DNA from 4 places in the Streptomyces sp. NBC_00259 genome. Region 4 is predicted to be linked to each of the others. Evidence: riboswitches for the same ligand, from Rfam matches in the RefSeq annotation. Region 4 holds a riboswitch; each other region holds the start of a gene.

What was found. A riboswitch is a leader RNA that binds a small molecule or an ion and turns the genes downstream of it on or off. The one in region 4 is predicted to bind cobalamin.
Region 1: linked by a shared signal. The riboswitch ahead of OG766_RS01695 (energy-coupling factor ABC transporter permease) and the one ahead of OG766_RS28820 ((2Fe-2S) ferredoxin domain-containing protein) in region 4 are both predicted to bind cobalamin.
Region 2: linked by a shared signal. The riboswitch ahead of cobN (cobaltochelatase subunit CobN) and the one ahead of OG766_RS28820 ((2Fe-2S) ferredoxin domain-containing protein) in region 4 are both predicted to bind cobalamin.
Region 3: linked by a shared signal. The riboswitch ahead of OG766_RS07725 (cobalamin biosynthesis protein) and the one ahead of OG766_RS28820 ((2Fe-2S) ferredoxin domain-containing protein) in region 4 are both predicted to bind cobalamin.

What each region holds. Positions count from the first base shown of each region.
Region 1 is NZ_CP108080.1:350,936-354,614, reverse strand. It holds gene OG766_RS01710 (energy-coupling factor ABC transporter ATP-binding protein) at 1-575, opposite strand, end outside; gene cbiQ (cobalt ECF transporter T component CbiQ) at 572-1,321, opposite strand; gene OG766_RS01700 (energy-coupling factor ABC transporter substrate-binding protein) at 1,328-1,693, opposite strand; gene OG766_RS01695 (energy-coupling factor ABC transporter permease) at 1,690-2,382, opposite strand; cobalamin riboswitch at 2,412-2,631, opposite strand; gene OG766_RS01690 (PTS-dependent dihydroxyacetone kinase phosphotransferase subunit DhaM) at 2,649-3,059, opposite strand; gene dhaL (dihydroxyacetone kinase subunit DhaL) at 3,056-3,652, opposite strand; gene dhaK (dihydroxyacetone kinase subunit DhaK) at 3,676-3,679, opposite strand, start outside.
Region 2 is NZ_CP108080.1:4,089,053-4,092,731, forward strand. It holds gene OG766_RS18385 (precorrin-8X methylmutase) at 1-43, opposite strand, end outside; gene OG766_RS18390 (cobalamin biosynthesis protein CobG) at 40-1,392, opposite strand; cobalamin riboswitch at 1,412-1,548, shown strand; gene cobN (cobaltochelatase subunit CobN) at 1,586-3,679, shown strand, end outside.
Region 3 is NZ_CP108080.1:1,714,906-1,718,584, reverse strand. It holds gene OG766_RS07730 (cobyric acid synthase) at 1-739, opposite strand, end outside; gene OG766_RS07725 (cobalamin biosynthesis protein) at 736-1,716, opposite strand; cobalamin riboswitch at 1,748-1,899, opposite strand; gene OG766_RS07720 (hypothetical protein) at 2,053-2,274, opposite strand; gene OG766_RS07715 (inorganic phosphate transporter) at 2,287-3,579, opposite strand.
Region 4 is NZ_CP108080.1:6,422,431-6,426,109, forward strand. It holds gene OG766_RS28810 (carbonic anhydrase) at 97-705, opposite strand; gene OG766_RS28815 (hypothetical protein) at 872-1,270, opposite strand; cobalamin riboswitch at 1,461-1,650, shown strand; gene OG766_RS28820 ((2Fe-2S) ferredoxin domain-containing protein) at 1,689-2,054, shown strand; gene OG766_RS28825 (ABC transporter substrate-binding protein) at 2,215-3,204, shown strand; gene OG766_RS28830 (FecCD family ABC transporter permease) at 3,291-3,679, shown strand, end outside.

The DNA.
Region 1 (3,679 bases), 6.1 Mb from region 4:
CCGCCCTCCCTGAGCCGTCCGAGCACCGCCAGGAGGCGCTCCTGGCCGTGCGGATCGAGCCCCGCGGTCGGCTCGTCCAGGACCAGCACCCGGGGCCGCATCGCCACGGCACCCGCGATCGCCGCCCGCTTGCGCTGCCCGTAGGAGAGGAGATGCGTCGGCCGGTCCTCCAGCGCGGCGATGTCCAGCGCCTCCAGCGCCTCGGCGACCCGCGCCCGTACCTCCTGCTCCGGCAGGCCCAGGTTCATCGGCCCGAACGACACGTCCTGCCCGACCGACGCGGCGAACAGCTGATCGTCCGGGTCCTGCACGACCAGCTGCACGGTCGTCCTGAGCCGGGTCAGCCCCTTGCGGTCGTACGTCACCGGCTCGCCGTCCAGCAGCAGCCGGCCCTCGGCGCACCGCAGCCCGCCGCTGAGCAGCCGCATCAGGGTCGTCTTGCCGCTGCCGTTGCGGCCGAGCAGCGCCAGCGACCGGCCGGCGGCCACGGCGAAGTCGACGCCCCTGAGCACCGGCGGGCCCTCCGCGTACGCGAATCCCGCGCCGGCCAGCTCCACCACGGGCGATGTGTTCACAGGACGGACCTTTCCAGGACGAAGGTGAGGGCGACGATCCCGGCCAGCAGCCCGGCGGTGGCCGCCAGGAAGCGCGCGGACACCGTCGCCTGCGGCACCAGCACGCGCAGCGTCCCGTCGTAACCGCGCCCGGCCAGGCCCGTGTGGAGCCGCTGGGCCCGGTCGAAGGCCCGCACGAAGGCGGTGGCGCCGAGCCCGGCGAGGGAACGCCACGTGGCCGCCCGGGAGGTGTGCCCGAGCCTGGCGGCCTGCGCCTCACGGATCCGGTGGACCCCGTCCAGCAGCAGGAAGCTGATGCGGTACATGACGAGCGCGACATCGACCACCGGCGCCGGAACACCCGCCCGTACCAGTCGTGGCAGGACGTCGGAGACGGGAGTGGTGAACGCGAACAGCAGCACGCCGAGCGAGGCGGCCGACGTCCGCAGCAGCAGTTCGCCCGCGTGCACCGGGCCGCCCGGCGCGAACGCCACGAAGCCGTCCGGGCCGCCGACGGCGAACAGCAGCGGCACCGCACCCGTCACGCAGAAACCCAGCGGAACACGCCACGCCCGCCACAGCTGCCGCGGCGCCACCCCTGCCGGGCCGAGCAGCACCGCGAGCGCGGCGGCGGCGACCAGCACGGCACCCGGCCACGGCGGCAGTGAGATCGCACAGACCGTCAGCCCGAGTCCCAGCGCCGCCTTCTCGCAGGGGTGGCGGCGGCGCCAGCGACTGCTGTGCGCCGCCGCGTCGATCGGCAGCATCGGTGATCAGGCAGCGGGACCGTCGGAGGGGACGGCTGCCCGCGACGCGTCCCCGGGAGCGGCCGCCGCGGCACGGGCCTCGCCCTGACGGCGGCCCTTGCGCAGCCCGAAGTAGTAGGCCAGGACCCCCGCGCCGAGCGCCGCCTGCAGGGCGAACAGCGCCGATTCGACCTCGCCGGACGGGGGCTCGTACAACGGGGAGAACCACGGCTCGTAGTCCGGCGCGATCTCGGTGATCGCCGTCTCCGCCTCGGCGTCCGCGCCGGCGAAGGGCTCCTCCTTGTGGTCGCCCAGTCCCAGCACGAGCGGGAACACGGCCAGCGCGGCCACGATCACCAGCAGCAGCGTGTTGATCTTCGCGTTACGGCTCATCGGACCGCGGCCTCCTTCTTGTTCCCACCCTGGAGCAGCACACCGAGCCGGGTCAGCTCACCCTTGCTCGACTGGACGAGGAGACGCATCACCAGCACGGTGAGCAGGCCCTCGCTGACCGCCAGCGGGATCTGGGTGATCGCGAAGATGCCGCCGAACTTGGCGAGTGCGCCGGCGAAGCCGCTGCCCGGGTCGGGGAACGCCAGCGCCAGTTGCACACTGGTGACGCAGTACGTGGACAGATCCGCGACGAACGCGCCGAAGAACACGCTCACCATCAGCGGCAGTTCGAACCGCCGCAGCAGCCGGTACACCGCGTACCCGGCCCAGGGCCCGACGATCGCCATGGAGAAGGCGTTGGCGCCGAGCGTGGTGAGCCCGCCGTGGGCCAGCAGCAGCGACTGGAACAGCAGGGTGATCGTGCCCAGTACCGCCATGATGGGTGGTCTGAACAGGATGGCGCCGAGTCCCGTACCGGTCGGATGGGAGCAACTCCCGGTCACGGACGGGATCTTCAGCGCGGAAAGGACGAAGGTGAAGGCCCCGGAGGCGCCGAGCAGCAGCGTCGACTCGGGATGGGCCTTGACCTCACGGGTGAGCGCCCGGACGCCGTGGACGACGAAGGGGGCGGACGCGGCGCCCCAGGCGGCCGCGTGCAACGGGGGCAGATACCCCTCGGCTATGTGCATGGTCGGGAGACCCTCTCCAACACCTCGTGGATGGACAACGCGCCTTGGCCGGTCTCCTGGCTGACGGGTCAATCCGCCCGGGCTCCGCCTTCCCGGACGCCGCGGTCTCCCGCGGCGGTCCAGTGGCTTCCTTGCGGATGGAGCCGGACTTCCCGATCACAGTGGCGAGGGCCGCACCGGTACCGCACCGGTTTCCCGTTCACCAAGGCGGTGCGACATTAGTGCTTTGACCAGGTACATCACAAGCCGCGCACGGATGCGCGCCGTCACACCTTGTGGTACGAGTACGCTTCCTCGGCCGCCGCCTCCACTTCGTCCAGAGCGCCGCCCGCCGCCGCGGTGACCACCGCGGCGACCGCGCCCTCGACGAACGGCGCGTCCACGAGCCGGGTCCCCTCCGGCAGTTCGCCGCCCTCGGCCAGCAGCGACTTCACCGTCAGCACGGCGCTGCCGAGATCGGCCAGTACGGCCACGCCCGCGCCCCGGTCGACCTCCCGCGCCGCGGCGGCGATCAGCTCCGAGCTGGTGCCGAGCCCTCCGTCCGGCAGCCCGCCCGCGGGCGCGAGAGGCACCGAAGCGGCGCCCCCGGCGAGGCCCCGCGCGAGTTCGGCGACGGACACGGCGAGCTGAGCGCTGTGCGACACGAGGACGATGCCGACCTGACCCGCCGCACTCACCGCGCCACCTCCTCGAGCGCCGCGATCAGCAGCGCGGAGGACGTCGCCCCCGGGTCCTGGTGCCCGATGCTGCGCTCGCCCAGATAGCTCGCCCTGCCCTTGCGCGCCAGCATCGGCACGGTCGCGAGCGCGCCCTCCTCGGCGGCCGCCCGGGCGGCCGCGAACGACTCGTCCAGCGCCGCGGCCGCCGGCTCCAGCGCGTCCAGCATCGTCTTGTCCCCGGCCTTGGCGCCGCCGAGCTGGGCCACGGCGGCGATCCCGGCCCGCAGGGCTTCGCCGAGCTGCGCCGGGGACACCTCGGGATCGTCGCCCAGGGCCTTGCCGGCCCGCCGCAGCAGCGTCCCGTACAGAGGGCCCGAGGCCCCGCCGACCGTCGAGATCAACTGCCGTCCGGACAGCGTCAGTACGGCGCCCGGGGTGTCCGGCGCGTCCTTCTCCAGAGCGGCCGTCACCGCGGTGAAACCGCGCTGCATGTTGATGCCGTGGTCGGCGTCCCCGATCGCGGAGTCGAGTTCGGTCAGCCGGCCGGCCTCCCGGCCCACGGCGTCGGCGGCGGCCGTCATCCAGCGGCGGAAGAAGTCCGTGTCGAGCACAATGTCTCCTTCGTTTCCCATGGTCAG
Region 2 (3,679 bases), 2.3 Mb from region 4:
CCGCGCCGTCCTTCTCGTAGTCGAACACTGTGGTCTCGCTCATTTCGTCGTACTCGTACGGTCCTGGGCCCGGGTGTCGGTCGGGTCGGTGGCGGTGGCGGAGGTCTGGGCGGCGGCGGAAGTGGAAGTGGAGGTGGTGCCGGTGCCGGTGCCGGAGAACGGCTCGGTGACGCGGTACGTGCCGTCGGCCGTGGCCACGACGTCCAGGTACGCGCCGTGGGGCCGGCCGCAGCGGCGCTCGCAGCCGGACCAGTACACGGGCGGTCCGCCGTGGCGGGCAGCAGTGCCGGCCCGGGCGCCCGCCGTCGCGTCGGCCCGTACGTCGGCCAGCGACTTGGCGCACCCGGGGCGGCCGGTGCAGGCGCCGACCCCGTACCAGGGGGAGCCGGCGTCCGTGACGAACCCCGCGTCGGCGAGCCGCCCGAGCCGGGCCCCGGCCGCGTCCCGGCTGCCGAACCCGGGCACGACGACCCCGCGCCACGGGGTGAGCCGCACCTCGCCGCCCGGAGCGGGGAGAAGGTCCCGCAGTTGTGCGACGCCGAGCCGCCCGAGCGGCGCGGCCACGGAAAGGGACCAGCCGCCGGGCCCCTTCACGATCCCCGGCAGAGGTCCCGCCCGCACGGCATCGATGGTGTCGCGGACGCCGGGGTCCGGGGGCCGGGTCTCCGCCGGGACGCCCGCTCGTTCCAGGTGCGCCCCCAGCGCGGGCTCCCGGTCCGTCGGCAGTTCCCGTACCCGCCACGCGCCCGTGTCCGACGCCGCTTCCAGGAACGCGCCCGCCGCCGCCAGCGCGGCCCGCGCCGCGTCGGCCGCGCGTACGCGGAAGGCGGCGGCGCCCACCCGCAGGACCGCCGAACCTCCCGCCTCTGCGAGCAACGTCACATCCGCGCCGAGCCCCGCCACATCCCCCCGCCCGTCGTCCAGGGCGAACAGGAAACGGCCGGAGAGCCGCGCCGCCCAGCCGTTCGCGCACAGCAGCGCGTCCAGCTCCCGCGCCCACAACTGCACGTCGCCACAGCCGAGTCCGTCGAGTCCGGCCAGTGGCGAGGCCACGACATTGCGCACCCGCTCATGGGTGTCGGACGGCAACAGGCCGGACTCCCGCAGCAGCCCCGCGAGCTCCGCCCCGCATCCGTCGGCGAGGCCGCGCAGTTCCACGTTCCCCCGGGACGTGATGCTGACCGCACCGTCGCCCAGTCGCTCCGCCGCATCGGCCAGCACCATGAGCTGATGCGACGTCAGAAGCCCTGCGGGTACGCGGAGTCGGGCCAGTCGTCCGTCGTCCGCCGCGTGCAGCCGCAGCGCGCCGGGGCAGGCGTCACCTCGGTCCCGTATGCGAGGTTCGCCCGGGTCCGCCGGGGTTGTGGGTGTGGGCGGCATGGCCGCGAGCATACCCACGGCGCAGGCAGCCTCTACTATGCAGACGGCACAGGGTCCCAGGACCCTAGGGAGGAAGCCCGGTGAGATTCCGGCGCGGTCCCGCCACTGTGAACCGGGCCTCGACACGGAGGCCGGGTGAGTCAGGAACTCCCGCCGACGACGACCACCCGGGGCGCGGAAACCCCGAGGAAGGCCTGCGCACGCGATGACGCACGCGACGACGCCCCCGGCGACGCCCACGATCCTGCTGCTGTCGACCTCCGACACGGACCTGCTCAGCGCCCGCGCGGCCGCGGGACCGGTTCCGTACCGCTTCGCGAACCCCTCCCGCCTGCGCCTCGACGAGCTGCCCGAGCTCCTCGAGGGCACCGCCCTCGTCGTCGTACGCCTCCTCGGCGGCATCCGCGCCTGGCAGGAGTGGATCGACGCGGTACTCGCCCACGACCGGCCCGTCGTCGTGCTCACCGGCGAACAGGCTCCGGACGCCCAGCTGATGGAGGCCTCCACCGTCCCCATCGGCATCGCGGCCGAGGCGCACGCCTACCTCGCACACGGCGGCCCGGACAACCTGGAGCAGCTCGCCCGGTTCCTGTCCGACACGGTCCTGCTCACCGGCCACGGCTTCGAGCCCCCGGCTCCCGCCCCCACCTGGGGCCCCCTCGACCGCGCCCCGCGCGGCACGACCGGCCCCACGATCGCCGTGCTCTACTACCGCGCCCACCACATGAGCGGCAACACCGCCTTCGTCGGCGCCCTCTGCGACGCCATCGAGGACGCGGGCGGCCAGGCCCTTCCCCTCTACGTCGCCTCGCTCCGCGCCCCCGAGCCCGAGCTGGTCGACCGGCTCGGCGGCGCCGACGCCGTCGTGACCACGGTCCTCGCCGCCGGCGGCACGAGGCCCGCCGAGGCGCAGGCCGGCGGCGACGACGAGGCATGGGACGCGGGCGCGCTCGCCGCGCTCGACGTGCCCGTGCTCCAGGCGCTGTGTCTGACCGGGTCGCGCAGCGCCTGGGAGGAGAACGACGAGGGCCTGTCCCCGCTGGACGCCGCCAGCCAGGTCGCCGTGCCCGAGTTCGACGGGCGACTGATCACCGTCCCGTTCTCCTTCAAGGAGATCGACGAGGACGGCCTCCCGGCCTATGTCGCCGACCCCGAGCGCGCGGCCCGCGTCGCCGGGATCGCGGTACGCCACGCCCGGCTCCGCCACATCCCGAACGCCGAGAAGCGCATCGCGCTCGTCCTGTCCGCGTACCCGACGAAGCACTCCCGCATCGGCAACGCGGTCGGCCTCGACACCCCCGCGTCCGCCGTCACGCTGCTGCGCCGACTCCGCGACGAGGGCTACGACTTCGGCACGGACGAGATCCCCGGCTTTGTCTCCGGCGACGGCGACGAGCTGATCCGCGCGCTCATCGAGGCCGGCGGCCACGACCAGGACTGGCTCACCGAGGAACAGCTCGCCCGCAACCCCGTCCGTATCCCGGCCGCCGACTACCGGCGCTGGTACGCGACCCTGCCCGCGGAGTTGCGCGAGCACGTCGAGGAGCACTGGGGCCCCGCGCCCGGCGAGATGTTCCTGGACCGCTCCCGCAACCCCGAGGGCGACATCGTCCTGGCGGCCCTGCGGCGCGGCAACCTGCTGATCGTCATCCAGCCGCCGCGCGGCTTCGGCGAGAACCCGATCGCGATCTACCACGACCCCGATCTGCCGCCCTCGCACCACTACCTCGCCGCCTACCGCTGGATCGCGGCCGCCGCGTCGGACAGGGGCTTCGGCGCCGACGCGATGATCCACCTCGGCAAGCACGGCAACCTGGAGTGGCTGCCCGGCAAGAACGCCGGACTGTCCGCCGCCTGCGCACCCGACGCCGCACTCGGTGATCTGCCGCTCATCTACCCCTTCCTCGTCAACGACCCGGGCGAGGGCACCCAGGCCAAGCGCCGGGTGCACGCCACCCTCATCGACCACCTCGTCCCGCCGATGGCCCGCGCCGACTCCTACGGCGACATCGCGCGCCTGGAGCAACTGCTCGACGAGTACGCGCAGATCTCCTCGATGGACCCGGCGAAGCTCCCCGCCATCCGCGCCCAGATCTGGACCTTGATCCAGGCCGCGAAGCTCGACCACGACCTCGGCCTGGACGACCGCCCCGACGACGACGGCTTCGACGACTTCCTGCTGCACGTCGACGGCTGGCTGTGCGAGGTCAAGGACGCCCAGATCCGCGACGGTCTGCATGTCCTCGGCGGCGCCCCCACCGGCCCCGAGCGGGTCAACCTGGTCCTCTCCATCCTCCGT
Region 3 (3,679 bases), 4.7 Mb from region 4:
AGCCGCGCAGCGACACCCGCAGCCCGTCCTCCTCGTCGATGCCGAGGCCGTGCGTGTACGGCAGCACGCCGAACGTCCGTCGCCCGGTGAGCCCGTGCAGCATCTCCAGGCCGGGCTCCAGGAGGGTCACATCGCCGCGGAACTTGTTGACCAGATAGCCCGCGACCAGCTTCTGGTCCTCCGCATCCAGCAGCGCCGTCGTACCGAAGAACTGCGCGAACACCCCGCCGCGGTCGATGTCGCCGACGACCAGTACGGGCAGGCGCGCGGCCCGCGCGATACCCATGTTCACGATGTCGGTGCGGCGCAGATTGATCTCGGCGGGGCTTCCCGCGCCCTCGCAGATCACGGCGTCGTAGGTGCGCCGCAGCTCCTCCAGACACTGCACGACCGGCTCGAACAGGGTCTTCTGCCTGCCTCCGTGGTAGCCGCGCGCGCTCAGCTCGCCCACCGGCCTGCCCATCAGCACGACCTGGCTGGAGCGGTCGCTGCCCGGCTTCAGCAGCACCGGGTTCATCAGCGCCGAGGGCTCCACGCGGGCCGCCTGCGCCTGCATGGCCTGGGCCCGGCCGATCTCCGCCCCCTCGCGGGTGACGAAGGAGTTGAGGGACATGTTCTGCCCCTTGAAGGGCGCGACCTTCACGCCCTGCCGCACCAGCCACCGGCAGATCCCCGCCGTGACGACGCTCTTGCCCGCGTCCGACGTGGTGCCGGCGACCAGCAGTCCGCCCCCGCTCATGTCCGCCTCCGCCTCATGGTTCCGGCGGCGAGGCGCGCGCCCGCGCACACCGTGAGCGCCAGCACCCCGACGCGCCGGGACAGCCGTACCGCCCGTTCGATGTCCGCGACCTCCACGGCCCGGCCCTCGCCGTTGAGCACGGGCCGGTGCTCGACCCGCCCGCCGTACGAGAGTGTCCCGCCGAGCCGTACGCCGAGCGACCCCGCGAACGAGGCCTCCACCGGACCGGCGTTGGGGCTCGGGTGCTTCGCCGCGTCGGCGCGCCAGGCGCGTACGGCACCGCGCGGATCGCCGCCCGCGACCGTCGCCAGCACCGCGGTGAGCCGGGACCCCGGCCGGCCCACGACGTCGTCGAGGCGCGCCGAGGCCCAGCCGTAGCGCCGGTAGCGGGCCGACCGGTGGCCCACCATCGCGTCCAGTGTGTTGACGGCCCGGAAGCCGGCGAGCCCCGGCACTCCGCCGAGCGCGCCCCACACCAGCGCGCCGACGACCGCGTCCGAGGTGTTCTCGGCGACGGACTCGACGACGGCCCGGGCGATGCCCGGACCGTCCAGCGCCTGGGGATCGCGGCCGCACAGATGCGGCAGGCGCTCCCTCGCGAGCTCGATGTCCCCGGCCGTCAGCGCCCCGCCGATCGCCCTGGCCTCACGGCCCAGTGACGTACCGCCGACGACCGCCCAGGTGGTGGCGGCGGTCAGCGCGATCGTGGCGGTACGGGAGCGGCGTACGGAAGCGGCGGCCAGCGCGCCGGCGGCGACCGCGCCACCGGCGCACACCGCCGTGTGCAGAGCGCCCCACCCTCGGTGGTCGCGCCACAGGATCCGTTCGACCGCGGCGGCCGCCCGGCCGAACGCGGCGACCGGATGCCCACGGCGTGGATCACCGAGGAGCAGGTCGCCGGCGAGTCCGGCGGCGGCGCCGTACGCGAACGTGATTCCCGGGCATGACGAGCCCGGGCCCCCCGGTTCGGCAGGCATGTTCGTCCTCACTCAGGGTCCGCGCCCTGGCTCGACGTGACCGGCGGGAGAGAGTTCCTGGCTCCGGGGTGCTCCGGTGAGGGGGAGCGCACCCGTGACAGTGGCGGGACCGCGCCGGATTCTCACCGGCTTCCTCTGCTGCCGCCGTAATGGCTCCGGAAGTCCACCACGGGCCGCGAACACCCGTCAACTCGCCCTTGACCTGCGACAGGACAGTGTGCGGAGGCCCACACGGGACCGCGCGCAGGGGCGCACGCGGGAGCGCGCACACGACAGGGGCCGGGCCCACCCGAGGGTGTGCCCGGCCCCTGTACCGAGGACGTGTCGTGAGCGTCGTCAGGCGACGATCAGATAGATCCCGTAGGCCACCGCCGTCGCGCAGAGCGCGAAGCAGGCGTACGCGCCCGTGCGGGCGAGTCCTGCGGAGCCTCCCTGTGCGGCCGCGGCCTCCTGCTTGGAGAGGCCCGCGACGCCCAGGGTGAACAGGCCCACGAGGGCGACGGTGACGACGAGGCTCACGCCGAAGACGGAGCCCAGAGCTGCCCAGTCGATCTTCATGCTGTTCTTTCCTTAGACCGTGGCGGCGGGCGCCGGAGCTGCGGACGTGGAGGCGGCGGCCGCCGGGGCGGCCTCGGCGGCCGGAGCCGGGATCGTGGCCATGAGGCCCTCGGCCGCGGTCGTCGCGGCGGCGGCACCGGTCGGCGGCGGGGTCACGGCCGCGATGGCGGTCGTCACCACTCCCGCGGGCTCGGCATCGGCGATCTCGTCGTGCGTGACGTTCGTGTGGTCCACCGGCTTGCGGCGCGAGAGCGACCAGATGACCCCGGAGCCCGCGATCAGCAGGACCGCCACGGCGGCGATGCCCCAGGTGCCCTGGCCGGTCAGGAACTCGGCGCCGGCGCCGACCAGACCCGCGGCCGGCAGGGTCAGACCCCAGGCGACGAACATCCGGGTCGCGGTGGACCAGCGGACCACACCGCCCTTGCGGCCGAGGCCCGCGCCCATCACGGCACCCGAGCAGGACTGGGTGGTGGAGAGCGAGAAGCCGAGGTGCGAGGAGGCCAGGATGACCGTCGCGGCGCTGGTCTGGGCGGCGAAGCCCTGCTGCGGCTGGAGGTCGGTCAGGCCCTTGCCCATGGTGCGGATGATGCGCCAGCCGCCCAGGTACGTGCCGAGCGCGATCGCGAGACCGGCGGAGACGATGACCCACAGCGGGGGGTTCGAGCCCGGCGCGAGGACACCGCCGGTGACCAGGGCCAGGGTGATGACACCCATGGTCTTCTGCGCGTCGTTGGTGCCGTGGGCGAGGGAGACGAGGCCGGCGGAGGCGATCTGGCCGGCGCGGTAGCCCTTGGACGTGGCCCGGTCCTGGGCCTTGCTGCCGATCCGGTACGTCAGCCTCGTCGCGACCAGCGCGGCGAGTCCGGCGACGAGCGGCGCGGCGACGGCCGGGATCAGGACCTTGGTGACGATCGTGCCGCCGTTGACGGCCGAGAAGCCCGCCGACATCACCGCGGCGCCGATGAGGCCGCCGAACAGTGCGTGGGAGGAGCTGGACGGCAGGCCCAGCAGCCAGGTCAGGAGGTTCCACAGGATCGCGCCGACGAGCGCCGCGAAGATCACTTCCGTGCGTATGCCCTGTTCGTTGATGATCCCGCCGGAGATCGTCTTGGCGACCTCGACGGACAGGAACGCGCCGACCAGGTTCAGCACGGCGGACATCGCCACCGCTGCCTTGGGTCTCATCGCCCCGGTCGAGATGGTCGTCGCCATGGCGTTGGCGGTGTCGTGGAAGCCGTTCGTGAAATCGAACACGAGAGCTGTCACGACGACAATCGCGAGCAGCAGGGTGATGTGCTCCATTGACCGAATACCCAGGCAATCAGTTGGACGTCAGTGGCTTGGGTGAACGTAGGGTTACCGGGTGAACGGAAGATGAACTGGGGCGGGCGTTGGGGTGTCT
Region 4 (3,679 bases):
TCTCGGGGTGAGGAAGGAACGTCGTGGGCGTCCGGGGCGGCGCGGTGTCCGCTGTGGTGGGATTCCCCCCGTCCGGTGCCGGGAGGCCGGCCCGGATCACAGGGGCCGGAAGACGCGGCCGCCGGGCTCGCAGGCCAGGACCTCGCCGGACTCGACCGTGTAGAACCAGGCGTGCAGCCGCAGCCGCCCCGAAGCCAGCCGCCCGGCGACACACGGGTAGGTCCTCAGATGCTCCAGCTGGGTCAGCACATGCCGCTGGGCCGCGGCGACCGGGTCGTCCTCCGGTGGCGCCGCCGGCCCCGGCCCGTCGTGGCCGCCGCGGTGCCCGGCCCGGGTCAGCCAGCGCCGTACCAGCGGCATGCTCCGTACGGTCTGCTCCCGCAGCAGGCCCTGGACGGCGCCGCAGTGGGAGTGACCGCAGACGACGATGTCCGGGACGTCGAGGGCCTCCACGGCGAACTCCAGGCTGCCGGCCACACCGCAGGCCGTGTGCGGCTGCCAGGAGGGAACGATGTTCCCGGCGGTGCGTACCTCGAAGATGTCGCCGGGTGCGGCGCCGGTGAACAGTGAGGGAATCACCCGGGAGTCGGAGCAGGTGATGAACAGCGCCTGGGGCCGCTGGCCCCGCGCCAGCGCGGCGTAGGTGTCCTCTTGCCCCGCGATCCGTGCGGGGAAGTGCCGGGCGTGCTCGATGAGCGACTGCATGGTCGTACCTCGGTCTCTTCGATACGGAAGGGTGTGCGTGCTCGAAGAGGGGCGCACCGCGACGGCCCTGGCGGCGCGTGACAGGCCGCGCGGCGGGCACCGGAGGGTGCCCGGGCACGTCGTCAGGCGGCCGGGGAAGGGCCCGCGTCGGCGGTGCGCCTGCCGATCAGCAGCGGAACGCCTGCAGGTTGCTCAGGCTCGGCGTCGCCGCCGCGCCCGGGTTCCGGGTGTGCCTCGCGGTACTCGCGCAGGGGGCGCCCGGTGGGCTCGCCGTCTCGTCCGGCGCGCTGTTGGCGCCGTTGCCGGGGGCGGCGGGCGCGTGGGCGCCGAGCTGAGAGACACGGGAGAGATGGGTCAGCGGGTCGTACGACTCGTCGTGGTGGTGCGCCGCGCCGTGGGCGCTGATCACCACCACCGTCGTGTGCGGGTTCCTGCTCTCCGCGGCGACGACGGCCGAATCGGCCCGGGGGGCTCCGGGGGCTGCCGGGGTGGCGCAGACCGGTGTCAGGACATGCAGCAGGACCGCACAGATCAGCAGAATGCCCGCTGACACACGTGAGATCACTGCCGGACTCCTTGACGTCATTGCTGCGCAGGGATGAACGTTACCGTCCCTTGTGTTCCGGTTGCGGTTGATTTTCCCGCTGAATGCGCTTTATGCAGTGCTGTCAGCCTGGGCCAGGACTCGATCGGCTGCCACCGGTGGTCGGCCGTTCGCGCTACGGGTAGGGAGCGGGCCCGGGCGTATGACATGACGTTCGTTTCTGCGATGATGTCCCGCGAAAAGGCGACGGCGGAACGAGGAAGCCGGTGTGAATCCGGCGCGGTCCCGCCACTGTGATCGGCGAGCGGATCCCGAACAGACCACTGCCCGGATGCGGGTGGGAAGGCCGGGACGAGCGGTGACCCGAGAGCCAGGAGACTCACGCGGTCGCCTCCTCACGTGACTGGGGCGGATTTCCCCAGAGGGGAGGCTTGTCGTGATGCCCGAGGTGCCATCGCCGCGCGGTCCGGTGCCGTGCCGCGTCGTCGTGTGCCGTGACTGCTGCTGCGGCAGTCCCAAGGTGACCGGTGTCGACCACGCGGAGCAGACCGCGCGTCTCGCCCTGGACGCCCCGGTGCGGATCTCCGACTGTCTCGACGTCTGCGACCAGGCGAACGTGATCGTCGTGCAGCCGTCGGCAGAGGGGCGCGCCGCAGGCGGCCGGGCCGTCTGGTTCGGCCTCGTCAACGACTCCCTCGCGACCGAGGACGTCGCGGCCTGGGTACGGGCGGGCGGCCCCGGTGTCGCCGCGCTGCCGGAGATTCTCGGCCTCTACGCCTTCACCCCGCCACGGCGCGTGCGCTGACGGTCGTCGGCGCCGCCCGCACGCTGCCCGACGCTCCCTTCGTGCTCGCCCCCTTCGTGTTCGGCCCCTGCGTGATCGCGACCTGGGATCGCGACCTCCTGTTCACGACCTTTTGATCACCACTCTCCTGAACAACTCCCCGCGGTGAGAGGACCACCACATGATGGGCAAACGCCCGCTGTCCCTGCTGTCCGCCATGGCCCTGGCGCTGCTGGTCGCCGGTTGCGGCGGCGGCAGCGCCGCCCGTGACGACGCCGCGCCGGCCGGCCCCGCCGAGGGCTTCCCGGTCACCGTCGACAACTGCGGGGTGAAGACGACGTATCAGCGTCCTCCGCAGCGCGCCGTGTCGCTGAACCAGCACGCCACCGAGGTCATGCTGGCGCTCGGGCTGGAGGAGTCGATGGTGGGCACCGCCTACCTCGACGACCGGATCCTCCCCGCGTACCAGGACGCCTATCGCGGGCTCAAGGTGCTCGCGAAGGAGTACCCCTCGTTCGAGGTGCTGCTGTCCGCCGAACCCGACTTCGCCTACGGCGGTTTCGCCAGCACCTTCGACGAGAAGGAGGGGCGCAGCCGCGCCGCGCTCTCCAAGGCGGGCATCAACTCCTATCTGAACGTCGAGGAGTGCCCCTCCGGGCCGGTGACGATGGCGCACATGGACCAGGAGCTCCGCACCGTCGCGAAGATCTTCGGCGTGACGGACCGGGCCGAGCGGGAACTGGACCGGCTGCACGGCACGCTCGACACCGTCGAGCGCGAGCTGGCCGGCGTCACTCCCACAAAGCTCTTCGTGTACGACAGTGGCGACAAGACGGCCTTCACCGCGGGCGGCGCGGGCGTCGGCAACGAGATGATCAAGCGGGCCGGCGGGGCGAACCTCTTCGCCGACCTGGACAAGGCGTTCGGTGACGTGTCCTTCGAGCAGGTGGCCGAGCGCGCCCCCGAGGTCATCGTCATCTACGACTACGGGGACCAGTCGGTCGAGGACAAGAAGAAGTTCCTGCTGGCGAACCCGGCGCTGAAGGACGTGCCCGCGATCAGGAACAAGCGGTTCGCGGTGCTGCCGCTGTCGTCCACCGTGCTGGGTGTCCGGGTGCCCTCGGGCGTCGAGTCCCTGGCCCGCCAGCTCCACGCGGAACGTTTCAGGTGACCGGCACGACGGAATCGACGGAATCGACCGAGGCGACGGGGGCGACCGGCACGACCGGCACGACCGACGCGACGGGGCCGGCCGGCGTGAGCCGGGCGGAGCGTACGGCCGCCGCCCGGCGCCCCGGCGTTCCCTACCCGCTCGTGCTCGCCCTGCTGGCCGCCCTGGTCGTGATCGCGGCGACCGCCGGGATCGCGGCCGGCTCCATCAGCGTCCCGGCCGAGCAGGTCTGGGGCATCCTGCTGCACCGGGTGCATCCGGGCCTGGCCGACCCGACCTGGACCCCGGTCCGGGAGACGATCGTCATCGACGTCCGGCTGCCGCGCGTACTGCTGTCCGGCGTCGTCGGGGCGGGCCTGGCGGTGGCCGGAATGGCGCTGCAGGCGCTCGTCCGCAACCCCCTCGCGGACCCCATGCTGCTCGGGGTGTCGTCGGGCGCCTCGGTCGGGGCGGTGCTCGTCGTCGTCTTCAACGT